Regions from separate parts of the Saccharopolyspora taberi genome, predicted to be linked through region 2. Evidence: riboswitches for the same ligand, from Rfam matches in the RefSeq annotation. Region 2 holds a riboswitch; each other region holds the start of a gene.
The links. A riboswitch is a leader RNA that binds a small molecule or an ion and turns the genes downstream of it on or off. The one in region 2 is predicted to bind cobalamin.
Positions count from the first base shown of each region.

Region 1: another riboswitch for cobalamin. It lies ahead of ABD691_RS32855 (HoxN/HupN/NixA family nickel/cobalt transporter); the one in region 2 lies ahead of ABD691_RS17470 (Rossmann-like domain-containing protein).
Region 3: another riboswitch for cobalamin. It lies ahead of ABD691_RS06270 (magnesium chelatase ATPase subunit I); the one in region 2 lies ahead of ABD691_RS17470 (Rossmann-like domain-containing protein).

Region 1 covers NZ_BAAAUX010000044.1:12,155-18,156, forward strand. The annotation lists gene cobN (cobaltochelatase subunit CobN) at 1-65, shown strand, start outside; gene ABD691_RS32845 (cell division protein SepF) at 168-389, opposite strand; gene cobA (uroporphyrinogen-III C-methyltransferase) at 431-1,645, opposite strand; gene ABD691_RS32855 (HoxN/HupN/NixA family nickel/cobalt transporter) at 1,731-2,705, opposite strand; cobalamin riboswitch at 3,061-3,189, opposite strand; gene ABD691_RS32860 (DUF1876 domain-containing protein) at 3,363-3,632, shown strand; gene ABD691_RS32865 (cobalamin biosynthesis protein) at 3,691-4,971, opposite strand; gene cbiE (precorrin-6y C5,15-methyltransferase (decarboxylating) subunit CbiE) at 4,968-6,002, opposite strand, start outside.
Region 2 covers NZ_BAAAUX010000014.1:687,027-693,028, forward strand. The annotation lists gene ABD691_RS17445 (GrpB family protein) at 1-105, opposite strand, end outside; gene ABD691_RS17450 (maleylpyruvate isomerase family mycothiol-dependent enzyme) at 147-788, opposite strand; gene ABD691_RS17455 (NPP1 family protein) at 827-1,597, opposite strand; gene ABD691_RS17460 (class I adenylate-forming enzyme family protein) at 1,864-3,462, shown strand; gene ABD691_RS17465 (maleylpyruvate isomerase family mycothiol-dependent enzyme) at 3,505-4,332, shown strand; cobalamin riboswitch at 4,396-4,565, shown strand; gene ABD691_RS17470 (Rossmann-like domain-containing protein) at 4,813-5,622, shown strand; gene ABD691_RS17475 (PLP-dependent cysteine synthase family protein) at 5,619-6,002, shown strand, end outside.
Region 3 covers NZ_BAAAUX010000005.1:342,708-348,709, forward strand. The annotation lists gene ABD691_RS06240 (S1 family peptidase) at 1-62, shown strand, start outside; gene ABD691_RS06245 (LysR family transcriptional regulator) at 110-1,021, opposite strand; partial or broken gene ABD691_RS06250 (MFS transporter) at 1,148-2,155, shown strand; gene ABD691_RS06255 (LysE family translocator) at 2,276-2,905, opposite strand; gene ABD691_RS06260 (S1 family peptidase) at 3,231-4,004, shown strand; gene ABD691_RS06265 (GNAT family N-acetyltransferase) at 4,078-4,545, shown strand; cobalamin riboswitch at 4,584-4,768, shown strand; partial or broken gene ABD691_RS06270 (magnesium chelatase ATPase subunit I) at 4,806-6,002, shown strand, end outside.

The DNA of each region.
Region 1 (6,002 bases), on a different contig from region 2:
CGGAGACGCTTCAGGCGTTGCAGGAGGTCTACCTGGAGACCGAGGGGGATCTGGAGGACCGGTGAGAGGATTGGTCCACAGACTCACCTTGCTCAGCGGCGCGGGTGGCGGTGCGAGCGGCGTAGGTGGGCCAACCGGCTGCGCCGCTTCAAAGAGCAAAACAACCCCTAATGCAAAACGCCGGCGGGGCGCAGCAGGAAGACTTTCGGCGCGATGCGGTCCAGGTCGCCGTTCTTCGCCACGACCAGGCCGGCCGCGAAGTCGACGAGCTGCACCGCCTCGGCGTTGGACAGGGCGGTCAGGTCCATGACGACCGCGTTGCCCTGGCGGAAGTAGTCCCCGACGTAGTAGACGTCGTCGTAGCTCTGCGGGTGCAGTGTCTTGACCACTGCTTCAGTTTCGCCGGGGCACGCGGGAAGTCAAGCGCTGGTCAGCGCCTCGGTTCCGGGGCGAGGTCGGCGACCGGGCCGATGACGATCACCGCGGGCGGGCTCACGTCCTCGTCCCGCACCGCTGCCGCGACGGCGTCGAGCGTGCTGCGCAGCGTGCGCTGCCCGTGCGTGGTGCCCTCCTGCACCACCGCGACCGGCGACTTCGGGTCGCGCCCGTGCTCGATGAGCACCTCGGCGAACTCACCGATCCGCTTGACCGCCATCATCAGCACCAGCGTGCCGCGCAGCCGCGCCAGCGCAGGCCAGTCGACCAGCGACTGCTCGTCGTGCGGGCCGACGTGCCCGGACACGACGACCACCTCGTGCGCCACCCCGCGGTGGGTCACCGGCACGTCCCCGGCCGCCGGGGCGGCGAAGGCGCTCGTGATGCCCGGGACGGTGGTCACCGCGACCCCGGCCTCCACGCACGCGAGCAGTTCCTCGTAACCGCGCCCGAACACGTACGGGTCGCCGCCCTTGAGCCGCACCACGAACTTGCCCGCCTTCGCGTGCTCGATCAGCAGCGAGTTGATGACGTCCTGGTTGGCCGCCCGGCCGTAGGGGATCTTCGAGGCGTCCACGACCTCCACGTGCGGGCCCAGCTCCTCCAGCAGCTCGCGCGGGGCCAGCCGGTCGGTGATCACCACGTCCGCCCTGGCCAGCAGCTGGCGACCGCGGACGGTGATCAGGTCCGGGTCGCGCGGTCCGCCGCCGACCAGCGCCACCCCGGGCGCGGGCCGCTCCACCCGCTCGTCGACCGCGCCGGTGCGCAGCGCCTCGACGAGCGCGTCGCGCACCGCTGCCGAGCGGCGGTGGTCGCCGCCGGCGAGCACGCCGAGCAGCAGCCCGCCGTGCTCGGCGACGGCCGGCGTGACCGCCGTGCCGAGCGAAGCGATGTCGGCGCGGACGCAGAACACCCGGCGGCGCTCGGCCTCGGCCGCGACCTCGGCGTTGACCTCGTTGCCGGTCGCGCAGGCCACCACGTACCACGCGCCGTCGAGGTCGCCGTCGGCGTAGGCGCGCCGGTGCCAGGTCAGCTCCCCCGCGTCGGCCATGGCCTCCACCGCCGGGGTCGCCTCCGGTGCGATGACCTCGACCCGCGCACCCGCCTTGATCAGGCGGGGAACCCGCCGCTGCGCGACGGTGCCTGCACCGACCACGACCACCCGCTTCCCGGCGAGGTCGAGTCCTGCGAAGTAGTGGTTCTCAGTCATGTCCGCAATCCGTGTTGTGCTTCGCCCGGCAGGGCCGGACCCAGAGAGTGGGAGCGGGCCACCACGTTGTGGCCCGCTGGCCTGATCAGCGCTGGTCAGGCGGGCGCAACCGCCACCAGAGCGCGGCGCCGCCCCATACTGCCATGAACGCGGCCAGCGTCAGATAGCCGAGCAGTTCGAAGTGGTCGCCCAGCGCCGCCACCGGGCCCAGCGGCGACACCCCGAGCTCGTCGAGCAACCCGGCCAGCACCACCAGCGCGACCACGGCCGCGAGCACCACGGTCAGCGCCGTGGTGGTCACGTTGACCGACAGCCTGCGCAGCGGCCGGGCCAGCGACCAGGTGTAGGCGCGGGACATCAGCATCCCGTCCACGCTGTCCACTGTGCACATCCCGGCGGCGAACAGCAGCGGCAGGCTCAGCACCGCGACCGCGGACAGCTGCTGGTTCGGCGCGACCATCGCCAGCACCGTGATCTCGGTCGCGGTCTGCATGCCGAGCCCGAACAGCAGTCCGATGACGAACAGGTGCCACGACCGGCCGACCAGCGCCCGCATCCGGCCTCGCAGCAGCCGGGCCATCAACCCGCGCCGCCCCAGCACCAGCTCGATCTCCTCCTCGCCGACCCCGCCGCCGCGGGCCCGCCGAAGCAGCCGCACGGCGTCGCGCAGGACCAGCGCGTTCAGCACGGCGAGGGCGCCGAGCACGAGCACGACCACCACGTCGACGACGAGCGAGGTCTGCAGCCCGGCCTGCTCAGCCCACGACTGCGCGGCCGGTCCGGCGACGAACGCCACCGCGAACGCCAGGAACATCACCACGCTGGCGTGCCCGAGCGCGAACCACATGCCGGTCGACACCGGCCGCCTGCCGCGCTGCATGAGCAGCCGGGTCGCGTCGTCGATCACCGCGACGTGGTCGGCGTCGAAGCCGTGCCGCAGGCCGAGCAGGTAGGCGGTGGTCCCGGCGGCGGCCAGCCCGCCAGCGGCGGTGAACGCCTCCTGGTGGAGCAGGTAGGCGCTCCAGCCGATCAGGTGCAGCGCGCCGACCCCCGCCAGCACCCACGCCGCCTTCCGGCGTTCGACAGTTCCCCACGCGTGGCGGGGATTTGGTGCGTGATCGTTTTCCGGTCCGTGATCGGTTTCGGCTGGGTGCGGGGTTTCCGGTGCGCGATCGGTTTTCGGCCTGTGACCGGTTCCAGGCCCGTGACCGGCATCCGGTCCATGATCGGTTTCGGCTGGATGCGGGGCTCCCGCTCCGTGACCGGTCCCCGGCCCATGATCGGTTTCAGCTGCGTGCGGGGTTTCCCGCACCTGATCGGTTTCCCGTGCGCGATCGTTCGCAGGCATGGATCTCCTGGGTTCTCCGCCCTGGGGCTCCTACCGCGCGCCGCGGGCGCGGCGCGGGGCCGGCGACGAGTCTCCTGACTCCCGGATCACGGCGGGTCTCCCGAGCCTTCCAGCCCTCGCGGGCCGTGGCGGTGCACTTCGGGACCGCTCCCCGGTCACAGTGGCGGGACCGTCCCGGATTCGCACCGGGTTCCTCCGCCGCAGGCCGTCGTATCCTGACCTGCCCGGCGACCCGGGTCAATCGACCGCGACCGTTCTGTGATCGGCATCGCCGACCGCCGCGAGCACGCCCATCCTGGTCCCAGCAGCCCTTTCGCTGGGCCGCTGACCAGCGCATGCTGGTCATGCGCGCGGACCGAGGAGGCGACCATGAACGAGACTCGGACGATCAACTTGAACCTGCAGGTGGTCGAGGCCGGCGCGAAGACGACCTGCGACGTCGGGATGACCACCGGCGACGGCCAGGCGCTGCACGGGCACGGCACCGCCCGCCGCCACCCGGACGACCCGGACGTCCCGCAGATCGGGGACGAGATCGCGGTGGCCAGGGCGCTGTTCGAGCTGGCCCACAAGCTGCTTGATACGGCCGCACACGACATAGGCGAGCGCATGCACCGCAAGGTTCATCTGCCCGCGTGAGGTTCGTTCTGCTCGGCGGCGCGGGCGGCGGAACCTCAGGCGCCCGCGCCGCCACCATTCAGCCGGAAATGCCGGGGACCTGGATCAGGTCCAGGTCGGCGGCGGTGGTGAGTTCGCCCAGCAGGGCGACCGCGTTGCCTTTCAGGGCCAGGGACACCGCGTCCTCCGGGGTTCCCGGCCGGACGTCCGTGCCCGGGCGGAGGAGGTGGCGGACCTCGTCGATCCGGTGGTCCGGGTCGACCACGACCGCGGCCCGGCGGAGTTCCGCCTCGGCGCGCGGGGTGCGCAGGTCCGGGGCCGGGCCCAGGGTGATCGCCGCGAGCCTGCCCCGGGGCCGGGTGCGGGCCGCGGCCACCACCACGTTCTCCCCGGTGATCTTGCCGACGACCAGTTCCGCGGGCCCGAGTTCGCCCGCCGCGCGCAACGCGGCGGCCTCGGCCACGCTCGGCGTCCCGGTGTGCGCCGCCACCGCGTCGCTCGGGTTCGGCACCTCCACCCCCGCCAGCTCCGCCGCCGGGTAGCGCAGCAGCGGCAGCTCGTCCCCGGCTTCGGCGGCGTGCCAGAACCCGAGGTCCTGCACCGCTTCGACGACCCCGTGCTCGTCGGCCTTGTCGTCCACGGTCGCGAACGCGCGCACCGCGCGCAGGTCCAGGTCGTGGTCGCGGGCCAGCCGCGCGACCAGCTCGGTCACCTCGCTGCGGGCGACACCGCGCCGCGAGCCGACACCGACGACCAGGGTGCGCGGGACCAGCCGGACGGTGCGCTCCGAGTCCTCCTCGCCGGGCAGCCGGTCGTCGACCACCACCGTCCACAGTGGCCGGTCAACATCGGTGCCGACGTTGTCCGGCAGCGCGGGCAACGGGAATCCGTGCGGGTTCACCACCAGCACCCGCTCGCCGTCGAGGACCGCCGCGCCGCACGCCGCGATGTCACCGTCCACAGTGGCGTCGAGCAGGTCGACGACCTCGTCCCACGGCGAGCTGCTGCCGCCGCCGGGGACCGTCGTGACGACCGGGGTGCAGCCGAGCACGTCGGCCACCTGCTCGGCCAGCGCGTTGGCCCCGGCGTCGTGCCCGCCGTCCAGCGCGATCGCGAACCGCAGCTGCTCGTCGACGCACACCACGCCCGGGTCGGTCTGCCGGTCGCGCAGCAGCGGCGCGATCACCCGCACCGCCTCGCCCGCGGCCAGGAAGAACACCGCCGCGTCCAGCTGTGGCCACATCCGGCGCACCACCGGGCCGAGCGGCCCGTCGGCCAGGACCGCGTCCGGCCCCAGCCGCGCGGCGAGCTCCGCGGCCGCCCGCCTGGCGGCCGGGGTGAGCGCGAACAGACCGATCATTCGTGTTCTCCCTTGCGGTGACCCGAGATCAGCACGACCGGGTCGGTGGGCTTCAGGCTCGCGGCGCCGTCCTCCAGCTCCACCAGCCTGCTCGCCGACAGCTGCACGCCGGACACCTCGTACCCGGCGTTGCGCAACGCGTCCCGCGTCGTGCCGACGCGGTCCAGCGCCGCGAGCGCCACGACGACCCGAGTCGCCCCGGCGTGCGCGCAGGCGGTGACGACGTCGGCTCCGCCGCCTCCGACGAAGATCGAGTCCGGCCGGGGCAGCTCCCGCAGCGCCTGCGGCGCGGCGCCCTCGGCGACCCGGACGTCCACCCCGTGCCCGGCGGCGTTGGTGATCAACCGCACGACCTGCGCCTCGTCGGACTCCACCGCGATGCTCGCCGCGCCCAGCCGGGCGCACTCCACGGCGACCGAACCGGACCCGGCGCCCACGTCCCACACCAGCGTCCCCGGCCGGGGCGCGAGCTTGGCCAGCGCCACCGCGCGGACCTCCGACGAGGTCAGCATCCCGTCCCGGTGCGAGAACTCGTCCTCGTGCAGCGCCCACCCGGACTCCGGCGGCAGCGGCTCGCCGCCGGCGAACCAGCTGCGCCGCGGCACCGCGTCCGGCTCGGCCAGGCAGAGCACCACGTTCGGCTCCCGCCAGGTCCGGCGCGCGGCCTCGGCCGGGTCGACCGTGGTGACCGCTTCGTTCGGGCCGCCGAGGTCCTCGCCGACGATCAGCGTCCGCCGCCAGCCCTCCAGCCCGGACCCGAGCTGCGCGGGCCCCGCACCGCGCGCGCTGAGCACCACGACGGCGGGACGCGCGCGGCACACGTTGAGCGCGGCGCCGATGTCACCGCCCTGCGGCGAGATCACCGCGACGTCGTCCCACGACCGCCCGGCGCGCGCCATCAGCTGCTGCACGCTGGAAGCACCGGGCAGCACCCCGCAGCGCACGCCGTGCTCGCGCAGCGTGCGGACGACGCCGAAGAACCCCGGGTCGCCCGAGGCGAAGACGACCGCGTGCTCGTCGCCGCTGAGCGC
Region 2 (6,002 bases):
TTGCTCCCGCTCGTAGCGCTCCGCCCACGCGGGGTCGTGCTCGTCGAGGGTGATCGAACCGTCGGCGCGGTCCCGGTTCCGGACGTACTCGGGTTCGTCGGTCATGCCGCCCAGTATCGGGGTCGGCCAGTATCGGGGCCCCGCGGCTAGCGGATCCGCCCGGCGAGTTTCTCCTTGCCCGGACCAGAGAGTTCGTCCACCACCCCGCGCCTGCCCGCGACGGCGAGCAGAAGTGCTTCCGCCGGGCCGCGCACCTCGGGTCCGCGTCCGGTCGTCCAGTCCAGATCGGTCGGGACCAGCCGCAGGCCCCGGGCGCGCCAGAACGCCCCGACGGGCGGGGCGACCAGCGCGAAGCGCAGCGCCGCACGCAGCCGGTCCGGCGGGATCTCGCGCGGACGCCCCAGCGGACGGCGGATGTCCTGGTGGTGGATCATCCCGTCGAGGAGCGCGATCCTCCCGCCGAACGCGGCGGTCAGACCTCGCGGCGTGGTGTGCGCCCGCACCAGCGCGAGCAGCGCTTCGGGGCCGCGCGGGGCGTACTCGGCGACACCGGCGGCGTTCGCCCGCCGGATCCCGCCGCGGCCGAGCCGGCGCACCAGCTCCCGTCCCGTCAGCTCGTCGTAGCTGATCACGTGCGCGACCACGTCCTGGACGCTCCAGCCCTCGCACAGCGTGGGCGCTTCCCACTCCCGCGGGGTCAGCGTCGCCAGGAACTCCGCGAAGTCCTCCCGCTCCGCGCGGGCGAGGTCCATCAGGCTCGCGCGTTCCGGTGGCCGTGTTACCGACATGCCGGAGAGCATGCTCGACGGGGCGCCCGCGAACAAGCTCAACCCCTCGGATCGAATGGGATCCCCTCCGGCTTGGCCTTCTCCAGGTTGTCCTCGAAAGCGCCGTCCTTGATGGCCAGGCTGGCGCTGCCGAAGTCGGCTCCGGTCAGCTTGTCCCTGATGCCGTCCGGGAAGTTGTTCCAGCTGACCAGCGCCGGGTGCTGCCAGGTGCCGTAGTGGTTCTCCGGCTGCTCGTCGGCGTTGGCGAACCGGAACGCGTGCGTGCTGGCGCCGTCCTTGTGGTAGACGATCTTGGCGTGGGTGCCCTCCCACGAGACCTCCTCGGCGGGACGGGTGGAGTACTCGCCGTGCGCCGAGGCCGACACGTACTTCGCCTGGTCCTCGTGCACCCACACCACGACGTGCTCGATGTCGTGCCGGTGCCCGAAGGCGTCGTGCACGCCGTCGAGTGCCTGGTCCTTCTCGAAGTACAGGTCGTAGAGGTACGCGCACCAGCCGCTGTCGTCGCACTTGGCGCGGGCGTAGGAGTTGGTGTTGTCGAGGTCGGACTGGTCGTGGCAGTTCCCGTTGAGCGAACCGGACGGTTCCAGGCCCTCGGCGATCGTCCCGTCCGGACCGATCGCGGGCGTCGGGTAGCAGCCGTCGCCGTCGTAGTCGAACGCCGGCTGCCACTTCCCGTCCGGCTCGGCGACCGACGACGGCAGCGCCGAGGGCGGTTCGGCGTGCGCCTGGAGCGGCGGGAGGACGAGGACCAGCGCCGAGGCGCCGATGGCGGCGCGCGCGGCGAAGGCGGCCGGTTTCCGGCGCATGCCTGCTTGCATGGGAGGACCTTCCTGGTCGGCTGGCGGCGGGATCAACGGACCGTCCACTGTGGCCAGTTCCGGCCCGGGAGCGTTCCCATGGTGCTTCGGGGAACATCACGAGCAGGATGCCCAGACCGAGCCGCCGGCACTACCGGCTGAAAGGCCGAATTCCCTCTCGCGCGGGCTGGCCACTCCCCTTTCCACACCATATGCTCGGCGTCACTTTTCGCCGTTGACCGTCGCCGGGGCCCGGCAGCGGGGAGGACGTCCCGATGAGCGGAATGCACGCCGATCTGTCCCTCGTCGATCCGCTGGTGGTGAACCTGACCCACCGCGCCGCGCTGGGCGACGTGCTCACCAGGGGCGCGCAGACCTACGGCGACCGGACCGCCGTCGTCGACGGCGATCACGAGGTGTCGTACCGGGAACTGGACGCCCGCGCCAACGCGGTGGCGCGCGGGCTGCTGGCCGACGGGCTGGAGCGCGGTGACGCCGTCGCGCTGCAGATCCAGAACCGGTGGGAGTTCGTGGTGACCTTCTTCGCCTGCGCGAAGATCGGCGTGGTCGCGATGCCGCTGAACCTGGCGCTGCCCGCGGCCGACATCGCCTACCAGCTCGCCGACAGCGGGGTGCGCGCCGTGGTGGCCGAGGAGGCTTTCCTCCCGGTGCTGGAGGAAGCGCTGCACACCGCCGAAGAGGCGGCGGTGCGTTCGGTGCACGTGATCGGCTCCGCGCCCGCCGAGGTCGCGGGCCGCCGCGCAGCGGACTTCCGGGCACTGCTCGACAACGACACGGCCACCGTGGAGGTCGTCGTCGAGGACCGCGACATCCTGCACTGCCTCTACACCTCCGGGACCACCTCGCTGCCGAAGGGCGTGGTCACCAGCCACGTCGCGGTGCTGATCGCGTCGCTGACCTCGGCTCTGGAGTTCGGCCTGCCGCGCGGGCGCAGGGGTGCGGTGATGCCGATCGTGCTGCCGCTGTTCCACGTCACCGGGCTCGACGTGCTGTTGCTCCCGATGCTGGTGACCGGTGGAACGGCCGTGCTGCACCGGGGTTTCGACCCCGAGACCCTGCTCGACGACCTCGCCGTCCGGCGGGCCACCCACGTGGCTCTGCTCCCGGCGATGTGGGGCGCTCTGCTCGACCACCCGCGGCTCGGCGAGATCGACACCACCTCGCTGCGGGTGGGCATCTACGCGATGGCGCCGATGCCCGCGCAGCGGCTGGAGGCGATCCGGGCGGCGTTCCCGCGGGCCGACGTCATCCTGGGCTCCGGGCAGACCGAGACCACGCCGCTGTCCGAACTCCAGTGGCCCGAGCACCAGGGCGAGAAGGACAACTCGTGGGGCCCGCCGGTGGCCACCACCGACGTGCGGATCATGGGCCCGGACGGCGGTTTGCTGCCGCCCGGCGAGGAGGGCGAGATCGTCTACCGGACGCCGCAGCTGATGGACGGCTACTGGAACAACCCCGGGGCGAACGCGGAAGCCTTCGCGCACGGCTGGTTCCACGGCGGTGACGTCGGCTACCTCGACGAGGAGGGCGTCGTCTGGTTCACCGACCGGACCAAGGACATGATCAAGACCGGCGGGGAGAACGTGTCCTCGGTCGAGGTCGAGCGGGCAGTGCTCGCGCACGAGTCCGTGGCCGAGTGCGCCGTCATCGGGATGCCCGACGACCGCTGGGGCGAGGCGGTGACGGCGTTCGTGGTCGCCGCGCCCGGCCGCACCGTCGACCCGCAGGAACTCCGGGCGGTCTGCAAGCGGAACCTCGCCGGGTTCAAGGTCCCCAAGCACTTCGAAGTCGTCGGCGCGCTGCCCAAGACGGCCACCGGCAAGATCAGGAAGCACGAGCTGCGGCGAAGCTGAATCCGGTGGCGGTCCGGGGTTTCGCACTGCGACCATCGCGCCATGACCGGCTTCGGACCCGCCATCGACACCCGGCCGCTGTACCCGCGCGAGCGGGGGCTGCTGCTCGACCTGCTCTCGGCACTGCCCTCGGCAGACTGGGACTGCCCCACCGTCTGTCCAGGGTGGACGGTGCACGACATCGTCGGGCACGTTCTCAACGACTACCTGCGGCGCCTCTCCGGCAGCAGGGACGGCCACCGGGGCGCCGTCTTCGCCGACGACGAGACGCTGCCCGCGTACCTGGCGCGCACCAACGAGGAATTCGTCCGCGCCGCCCGGCAGTGCAGTCCGGCGGTCATGACCGGGCTGCTGGCGCACCTGGGCCCGCAGCTGGACGAGCTGTGGGCGGCCCGCGACCTCGACGCCCCGGCGGATCTCGACGTGTCGTGGGCGGCCGACGACCGCCCCAGTCCGGCCTGGCTCGACATCGCCCGCGACTACACCGAGTTCTGGGTCCACCAGCAGCAGATCCGCGACGCGGTCGAACGCCCCGGCGCCGAGGATCCCGAGCTGATGGCTCCCGTCATCGACACGTTCATGCGGGCTCTGCCGCACTCGCTCCGCGACCAGGACCGGCCGATCGGGACCGCCGTGGGCTTCACCGTCACCGGTCCGTCCGGTGGTGACTGGCTCGCGGTCAGCACTCCGAGCGGATGGCGGCTGGGCTCCGGCGCCGACCTGGCCGCGCGGGTGACGATGGACCAGGACGCGTTCTGGCGGCTGGCCACCCGCGGCATCCCGGTCGAGGCCGCCCGGGAGCGGTCGAGCGCCGAGGGCGACCGAGAGCTGGTCGCAGCCGCGACCTCGCTGCTGGCCATCGTGCGCTGACCGCGGAAGTGATCTTCGACGGGGTTGCTTGACAGCCCGACGCGCGGACTGCGAATGTCACCGCACAAGTTCATGCGACGGCGCCCAGGAAGCCGGTGCGAATCCGGCACGGTCCCGCCACTGTGAATGGGGAGCCGCCCGCGCACGATTGCCACTGCCGGTGAAACGGTGGGAAGGCGCGCGGACGGCGAAGATCCATGAGTCAGGAGACTGACGTCGTCGTGCCGATTCGCACGGGGTCGCGGAGCCCCGGAGGAGGTACTTCGACGTGCCGCACCACGTCGCGCGCAGCGCTGCCGTCCCATGCCACCGGACCGGTCCGTCCCGTCCGGCGCACTTCTCCACACCGGAACCGCAGAACTGATCCACCCACCTCGCGGTGGAACCCGGTCCTGCTCGAAAAAGCCGATTCCGTGGAGAATCCCGTTGCTTCCCACTACAGCCCCACCCCGTCCTGCGCCGCATTCGGCCCTGACCGCGGTGGCCGACCGAGTGCGCGCGGCCGATCCGGACCGCCCCGCCGAGGCGCGCCTGGACCACGTCCGGACCTCGGTCGCCTTCATGACCGTCCAAAGTGCACACCACGTCGGCCGGAGCTCCGGCTACGCGAACTCCGTGCTCAGCCTCCGGATCGGCGGCGCGATCGGTTCCTGCGCCGTGGAACCGGGCGAGCTCGATCCCGGCGCGGTGCGCGATCTGGTGGGCAGGAACGTCGCCGAGCTGCTTGAGCACCCCGAGCCCGCGGTGCGGGTCGCGGTCCTCGACGCCTATCTCGCATTCCTGCTCCCGCACACCGAACACCCCGGCAGCAGGACGGTTCGCGTCCCTGGCGGGACGTCGCTGGCCAAGTCCACTGCTCGCGCGCGGGAGGTCGCGAAGCTCGTGCCGCTTGCCGAGGGCGACACCGTCGCCGTGATCGGCGTGGTGAACTCGCTGCTGGCCGCCCTGCGCGAGCGCGGCGCACGGTGCGTTCCGTGCGATCTCAAGGGCGGTCGCACCGAGTGGGACGAGCCGATCGTGCCGGACCACCGGCAGGCGATGACCGGGGCGCAGGCGGTGCTGGCGTCCGGAATGGTGCTGGGCAACGGGACCTTCGACGAGATCTCCGCGTTCTGCCGCGAGCAGCGGCTGCCGCTGGTGCTGTTCGCGCAAACCGGCAGCGCGGTACTGCGCGAACTGCTCGGCGCGGACGTGCACGCCCTGTCGGCCGAGCCGTACCCGTTTTTCTGGCTGACCGGTGACAGCACCGACATCCACCTCTACGCGGCGGAAACCGGTGAGCGCCCGTGACCGCCGTCAGCACCTCCTGGACCGCGGGCGGCCCCAGGTGCCGTTCCGTGCTGGAACTCGTCGGCAACACCCCGGTCCTGCGGATCGACGCCCCGCTCCCCCGGCCGCACCCGGGTTTCTGGGCGAAGCTCGAAGGTTTCGCCCCCGGCGGGATGAAAGCCAGGGCGGCGCTGTCGCTGATCCGGGGAGCGCGCAGGCGTGGCGAACTGCTGCCCGGGGCGACGGTCGTGGAATCCAGCAGCGGCACGCTCGGCATCGGCCTGGCCTGCGTCGGGTCCGCACTGGGCCACCCGGTGGTGGTCGTGGCCGACAGCGAGCTCGACGGGATGACGCACGCCCTGCTGCGGGCGCACGGCGCCGAGGTCGAGATCGTGCGGCAG
Region 3 (6,002 bases), on a different contig from region 2:
CCGGTGTCTACACCAGGGTCGCGACCTTCCACGACGACATCCAGGCGCAGCTGGGCGGCTGACCACCAGGCGTTCGACGGGGCCGGGGCGTGCGGGCGCCCCGGCCCCGTCATGTCCGGGGGACCAACCCCAGCTCGGGCCCGAGCTCGCGGGACAGCTTGGTCGCGACGCTGCGCATCAGCCGCACCTCGGGTCTGCGGTCGCCGGTGCGGGTGGCCAGCACGCTCTGGTCCCAGGGGGCGTCGACCACCGGCACGAACGCCGTGCCCGGCCAGGGGTAGTAGCGGGTGAAGGACGCGAGGCTGGACCCCGCGCCGCGACCGAGCGCGGCGCTGGTGAGCACGTCGTGCGGGGTGAGGGCGGTGTCCGGGATCCGCCTCGGCGCCTCGCCGCCGCGCGCCGCGGCGAAGTAGAGGTAGTCGGTGAACGAGCGCGGGGTGTGCTCGGGCATGCTCAGGAACGGCAGGTCGAGGATGTCGGCCAGCCGGACACCGGGCGCCTCGGCCACCGGCCAGGAGTCGGGGACGACGACGACCCGCTGCTCGGTGGTCAGCACGTCGACCGTGATCCGCTCGTCGACCGGGGCGGGCCGGACGAACGCGACGTCCACCCGGTCCTCCAGCAGCGCCGACTCGCCCTCGCTGAAGTCGAGGGTGACCACCGCGATCCGCAGGTCCGGCCGGGCGCGCCGCAGCGCGCGCATCGACGCCGGGGTCAGCTCCGCCGAGCCGTGGCCCATGATCCCGACCCGGAAGGGCCGGTCGTCGACCCGCAGGTCGGCCAGGTCCGCGGCGGCCGCGTTGGCCGTGTCGATCAGCACCCTCGCGTGCTTGACCAGCCGTTCGCCCGCTGGCGTCAGCTCCACCGGCGCGCGGGTCAGCAGGGTGCTCCCGAGCTGCCGTTCGAGCTGCTGGACGTGGCCGGTCACCGCGGCGCGGGACAGGTAAAGCCGCGCGGCGGCCCGGCCGAAGTGCTTCTCCTCGGCCACGGCGAGGAAGGAGGCCAACCGCCGCAGATCCATGCGCTCAAGCGTAATTCGCGAGGGCACCTCGGCCGGTGTAAGGCCGCACACCCACGAAGGGAGCAGCGTTCACGTTTTCCGAACGAGGGGTGCGTCCGCGTCCGGCGCTGCCGTGGACTGGCGGACATGAAAAGTTCTTGGTTCCGCGCGGCCTTCCTGCTGACCGCCGCGGGCTGGGGCGCGAACCAGTTCTCCTCGCTGCTCACCGCCTACGGCATCCACCTCGGCCTGTCGCCGACGACCGTCACCAGCCTGTTCGCCGTCTACGTCGCCGGGCTGCTGCCCGGGCTCCTGCTGGGCGGCCCGGTCGCGGACCGGCTGGGCCGCAGGCCCGTCGCGTTCGGGGCGATCGGGATCAGCGCGGTCGGCACCGCCGCGCTCATGCTCGGCCCGGCCGGCACGCCGTGGCTGTTCGCGGGACGGCTGCTGACCGGGCTGAGCACGGGCGCGGCGCTGGCGGCCGGGAGCGCGTGGGTCAAGGAGCTCTCGGCCGACCTGGGAAGCGGCGCGCGGCGCGCGGGACTGCTGCTCTCGGCGGGGTTCAGCGCGAGCGGTCTGGTCTCGGCGGCCATCGCGCAGTGGCTGCCGCATCCGATGGTCACCGCTTACATCCCGCACCTCGTGCTGTGCGCGGGTGCGTTCGCGCTCGCCGCGAGCGTCCCGGAGACCAGGCCGGTCCCCGTCGCGTCCGCGCCGCGCGCCAGCGGGATCCGGGACCCGCGGTTCCGGTGGCTGGTCGTCCCGGTCGCGCCGTGGGTGTTCCTGGCGCCGTCCGTCGGTTTCGGCGTGCTGCCCGGCCTGGTCGACGGCGGGCTGACCGGTTTCGAAACGATCTACGCCGGAATCGCCACCGCCGTGACGCCGGGCAGCGGGCTGCTGACGCAGCCGCTCGCCCGCAGGCTCGCCGCGCGCCGCGCCACCGCGCCCGCTGTCGCGGGCCTGCTGACGGTGGCCGCGGGCCTGGCCCTGGCGGTCCCGGCCGTCCTGGGATCCGCACCGGTGACCGCGCTGGCGGCCGACCTCCTGCTCGGCGGCGGGTACGGGATGCTCGTGACCTACTGCCTCACCGAGGTCGGCCGGATCGCGCCGCCCTCGCGGCTGGCCTGGCTGACCGCCGTGTTCTGGGTGCTGGCCTACGTGGGCTTCTGCGCGCCGTTCGCGTTCGCGCTGCTGACCGGGATCGCGTCGCCGCCGGTGATCCTGGCGGTGACCGCGGCGCTCGCGCTGCTCACCTGCGCCCTGGTCGCGGGCCGGTCAGCTCGCGACCAGGCCGACGGAGATCGTCAGGAACGCCGCCGCGCTGATCATGTCCAGCGACTTGGCGAACCTCGGGTGCCGCAGCCGGTCGGCGATGCGCGCGGCGGCGAGCACGATGGTCAGCTCCCACCCGGCGGCCAGCACCAGGAAGACGACCGCGAGCCCGATCAGCTGCACGGCGGGGTCGGCCGCTGACCCCACGAACTGCGGCAGGAAGGCCAGGCTGAACAGCAGCATCTTCGGGTTGGTGATGTTGCTCAGGAAGCCCCGGACGAAGGGGTTGGCGGTATCGGCGGGCCCGGTCGCGGCCAGCCCGCCCGCCGCGGACTCCTTCCTGGTCAGCCACAGCCCGCGCAGGATCGTCGCGGCGAGGTAGACCAGGTACGCCGCGCCGATCCACTTCAGCACCGACAGCACCGCGGGCTGCCGGGTGATCAGCGCGCCGAGGCCGGAGATCACGGCCGCGACCTGGACGATGCTCGCGCTGTGGATCCCGGCGAGCGTGAGCAGCCCCGGGCGCACCCCCGAGCGCAGGGAGGTGCGCAGCAGGAGGAACGCGTCGACGCCGGGCGTGAGGATCACGATCGCGCTGGCGAGCAGGAAGGCGGGCATCGGGGTCAGGTCCATGAGCGTGCGGTCCTTCCTGCTCGGGGCGTGCGGCGTCGACCGGCGCGGCACGGCCGGGTGTCACTTGATCGGGCGTATCTCGGCAGGCGCTGGGCGCAGGCCAGCGGTCCCGAGGCCGTGGGGCGTCGGGACCGAATGGTTCCGGGGCGGATGAGCGACGGTGCGACTCAGCGGTGAGCCGCAAATTTTCCCGCCGCAATCCATCTTAACGAAATATTTTCCCGCTCGCCTGTGAGTTGTGCCTCCTGATGTTCCGGTGATCAGGTCGCTACGGTGTGCCGTTGGCATGGCCCGGGAGATGTGGAGGCTGGACGTGGAGCACGGAATGCAGCGGGCGCTTCTGGTGGCGGGCGCGGTGACCGCGCTGGCAGGCGCGCACCCGGTGGCCGCGGCGGACGCGCCCGAGCCGCGCGTGCTCGGCGGATCGGCCACGACCCCGGCCGACGCCCCGTGGATCGTGGCGCTGACCGACGACGCGGGCAACCAGTTCTGCGGCGGAGCGCTGATCAGCCCGGTCAAGGTGGTCACCGCCGCGCACTGCGCGGTCGACCCGATCACCGGGGCGCGGCGGTCGCCGCGGGAGCTGCGCGCGGTCACCGGCCGGGTGGATCTGAGGACCCAGGAGGGCACGGTCAGCGAGGTCGAGCGGGCGTGGGTGCACCCGCAGTACCGCGGCTTCGCGCGCGGCCACGACGTCGCGGTGCTCACGCTGCGCGCGCCCGTGCAGCAGCAGCCGGTCGAGCTGGTCGCGCCGGACGACGCCGCGCGGTACCAGCCGGGAACGGTCGGCCGGGTCTACGGCTGGGGCCAGACCGCGGAGTCCGGGGAGCGGTCGCAGGTGCTCCAGTCGGTCGAGGTCCCGGTGAACACCGACGAGGACTGCGGGCGCGCCTACGGCGACTTCGACGCGAAGTCGATGTTCTGCGCCGGAGCCCCCGAGGGCGGCCGGGACGCCTGCACCGGCGACTCCGGCGGGCCGTTCGTGGTCGACGGCAGGCTGACCGGGGTGGTGTCGTTCGGCACCGGCTGCGGGCGGCCGGACGCGCCCGGGGTCTACACCCGGCTGTCCGGGTTCGCCGGGGAGATCGCCGGGGCCTGACCGACGTGGCGTCGGCAACTCCGGGCCTGCGGGAATTCCGTGGTCACCACCGGTGTGTGATATCCAGGTAAGGGTGACCCTCCAACCTCTCGCGACCTCCGTGCACCGCGCCTACACCGCGGATCTCGACGCCGAAGACTTCTACCGGATGCTGCGGTTGCGGGTCGACGTGTTCGTGGTCGAGCAGGCGTGCGCCTACCCCGAACTCGACGGTCGTGATCTGGAGGATTCCACCAGGCACTTCTGGATCGACTCCGCCGACGGTTACGTGCTCGGCTACCTGCGGCTGCTGGAGGATCCGGACGGCACCCTGCGGATCGGCCGGGTCTGCACCGCCCGGGCCGCCCGCGGCCTCGGGCTCGCGCGCAAGCTGATGCGCGCCGCGGTGGCCGAGATCGGCCGCGCGCCTTCGGTGCTCTCCGCGCAGACCTACGCGCTGGACTTCTACCGCTCCTTCGGATTCGCCGAGACCGGCGAGGAGTACCTGGAGGACGGCATCCCGCACGTCGACATGCGCCGCGATCCCGCCGCCGCCAAGTAGTGTCCCTCGTTACTGCGCGCCGCCACCCGTGATCGTCGTCTGCGACGATGCACGGTGGTCCACAAGCAAGAGGTGCGTCAGGAAGCCGGTGCGAGTCCGGCACGGTCGGCGCCACTGTGACCGGGGAGCGGACCTCCCCCGCGAGCCACCGGGGTGACCTGGGAAGGCCGGAGGGACCGCGGCGAGCCGGGAGTCAGGACACTGCCGCCTCTTGTTCCCACCACCCGGGGCGTCCGAGACCCGAGGAAGGAACTGCTGGCATGACAGCTGCGCGCTATCCGTTCTCCGCCGTGGTCGGCCACGATGACCTGCGGCTGGCGCTGCTGCTCAACGCGGTGCACCCGCGCATCGGCGGGGTGCTGGTGCGGGGCGAGAAGGGCACCGCGAAATCGACGATCGTGCGCGCGCTGGCGGCGTTGCTGCCCGAGCTGGAGGTCGTGCCGGACTGCCGGTTCGGCTGCGCCCCGCTCGATGCCGACCCGCGGTGCCCCGACGGTCCGCATGACGGCGAGCGCCCGCTGCTGCGGCCCGCGCAGCTCGTCGAGCTGCCGGTGGGCGCGACCGAGGACCGCCTGGTCGGGTCGCTGGACCTGGAGCGGGCGCTGGCCGACGGGGTCCGCGCCTACCAGCCCGGCCTGCTCGCGGCGGCGCACCGCGGGGTGCTCTACGTCGACGAGGTGAACCTGCTGCACGACCACCTGGTCGACCTGCTGCTGGACGCCTCGGCGATGGGGCGCGCGCACGTCGAGCGCGAGGGCGTCTCGGTGTCGCACGCGGCGTCGTTCCTGCTGGTGGGAACCATGAACCCGGAGGAGGGCGAGCTGCGCCCGCAGCTGCTCGACCGGTTCGGCCTCACCGTGCACGTCGCGGCATCGCGCGACGTCGACACCCGGACCGAGGTCGTCCGGCGCAGGCTCGCGTTCGAGGCGGACCCCGCCGGTTTCGCGCGGAAGTGGGAAGCCGAGGACGCCGCGCTCGCCGAGCGGATCGTCGCTGCCCGCGAGCGGGTGGAGGCGGTCGCGCTGCCCGACTCCGAGCTGCGCCGGATCTCCGCGCTGTGCGCCGCGTTCGAGGTCGACGGCATGCGCGCGGACCTCGTGGTGGCCCGGACCGCGGTCGCGCACGCCGCGTGGCGCGGCGCCGACGAAGTTGCCGAGGCCGACGTGGAGGCGGCGGCGCGGCTGGCGCTGCCGCACCGGCGGCGCCGTGACCCGTTCGACGAGCCGGGCGTGGAGGAGGAGCAGCTCCAGCAGGCGTTGTCGGAGGCGGCGGAGCACGCCGACGGCGGTGACGAGGAGCCGGACGGCGGCGGCGAGGCCGGCGAGGAGCCGGACGGCGATGAGGGGCCCGGCGGAGCCGGGAGGGGGCCGGACGACGACGGGCCGGACGGCCCGGAGGACGGACCCGGCGGCGGCGCGGGGGCTCCGGAGGAGTCCCCCGAGCAGCGCGGGAAGGCG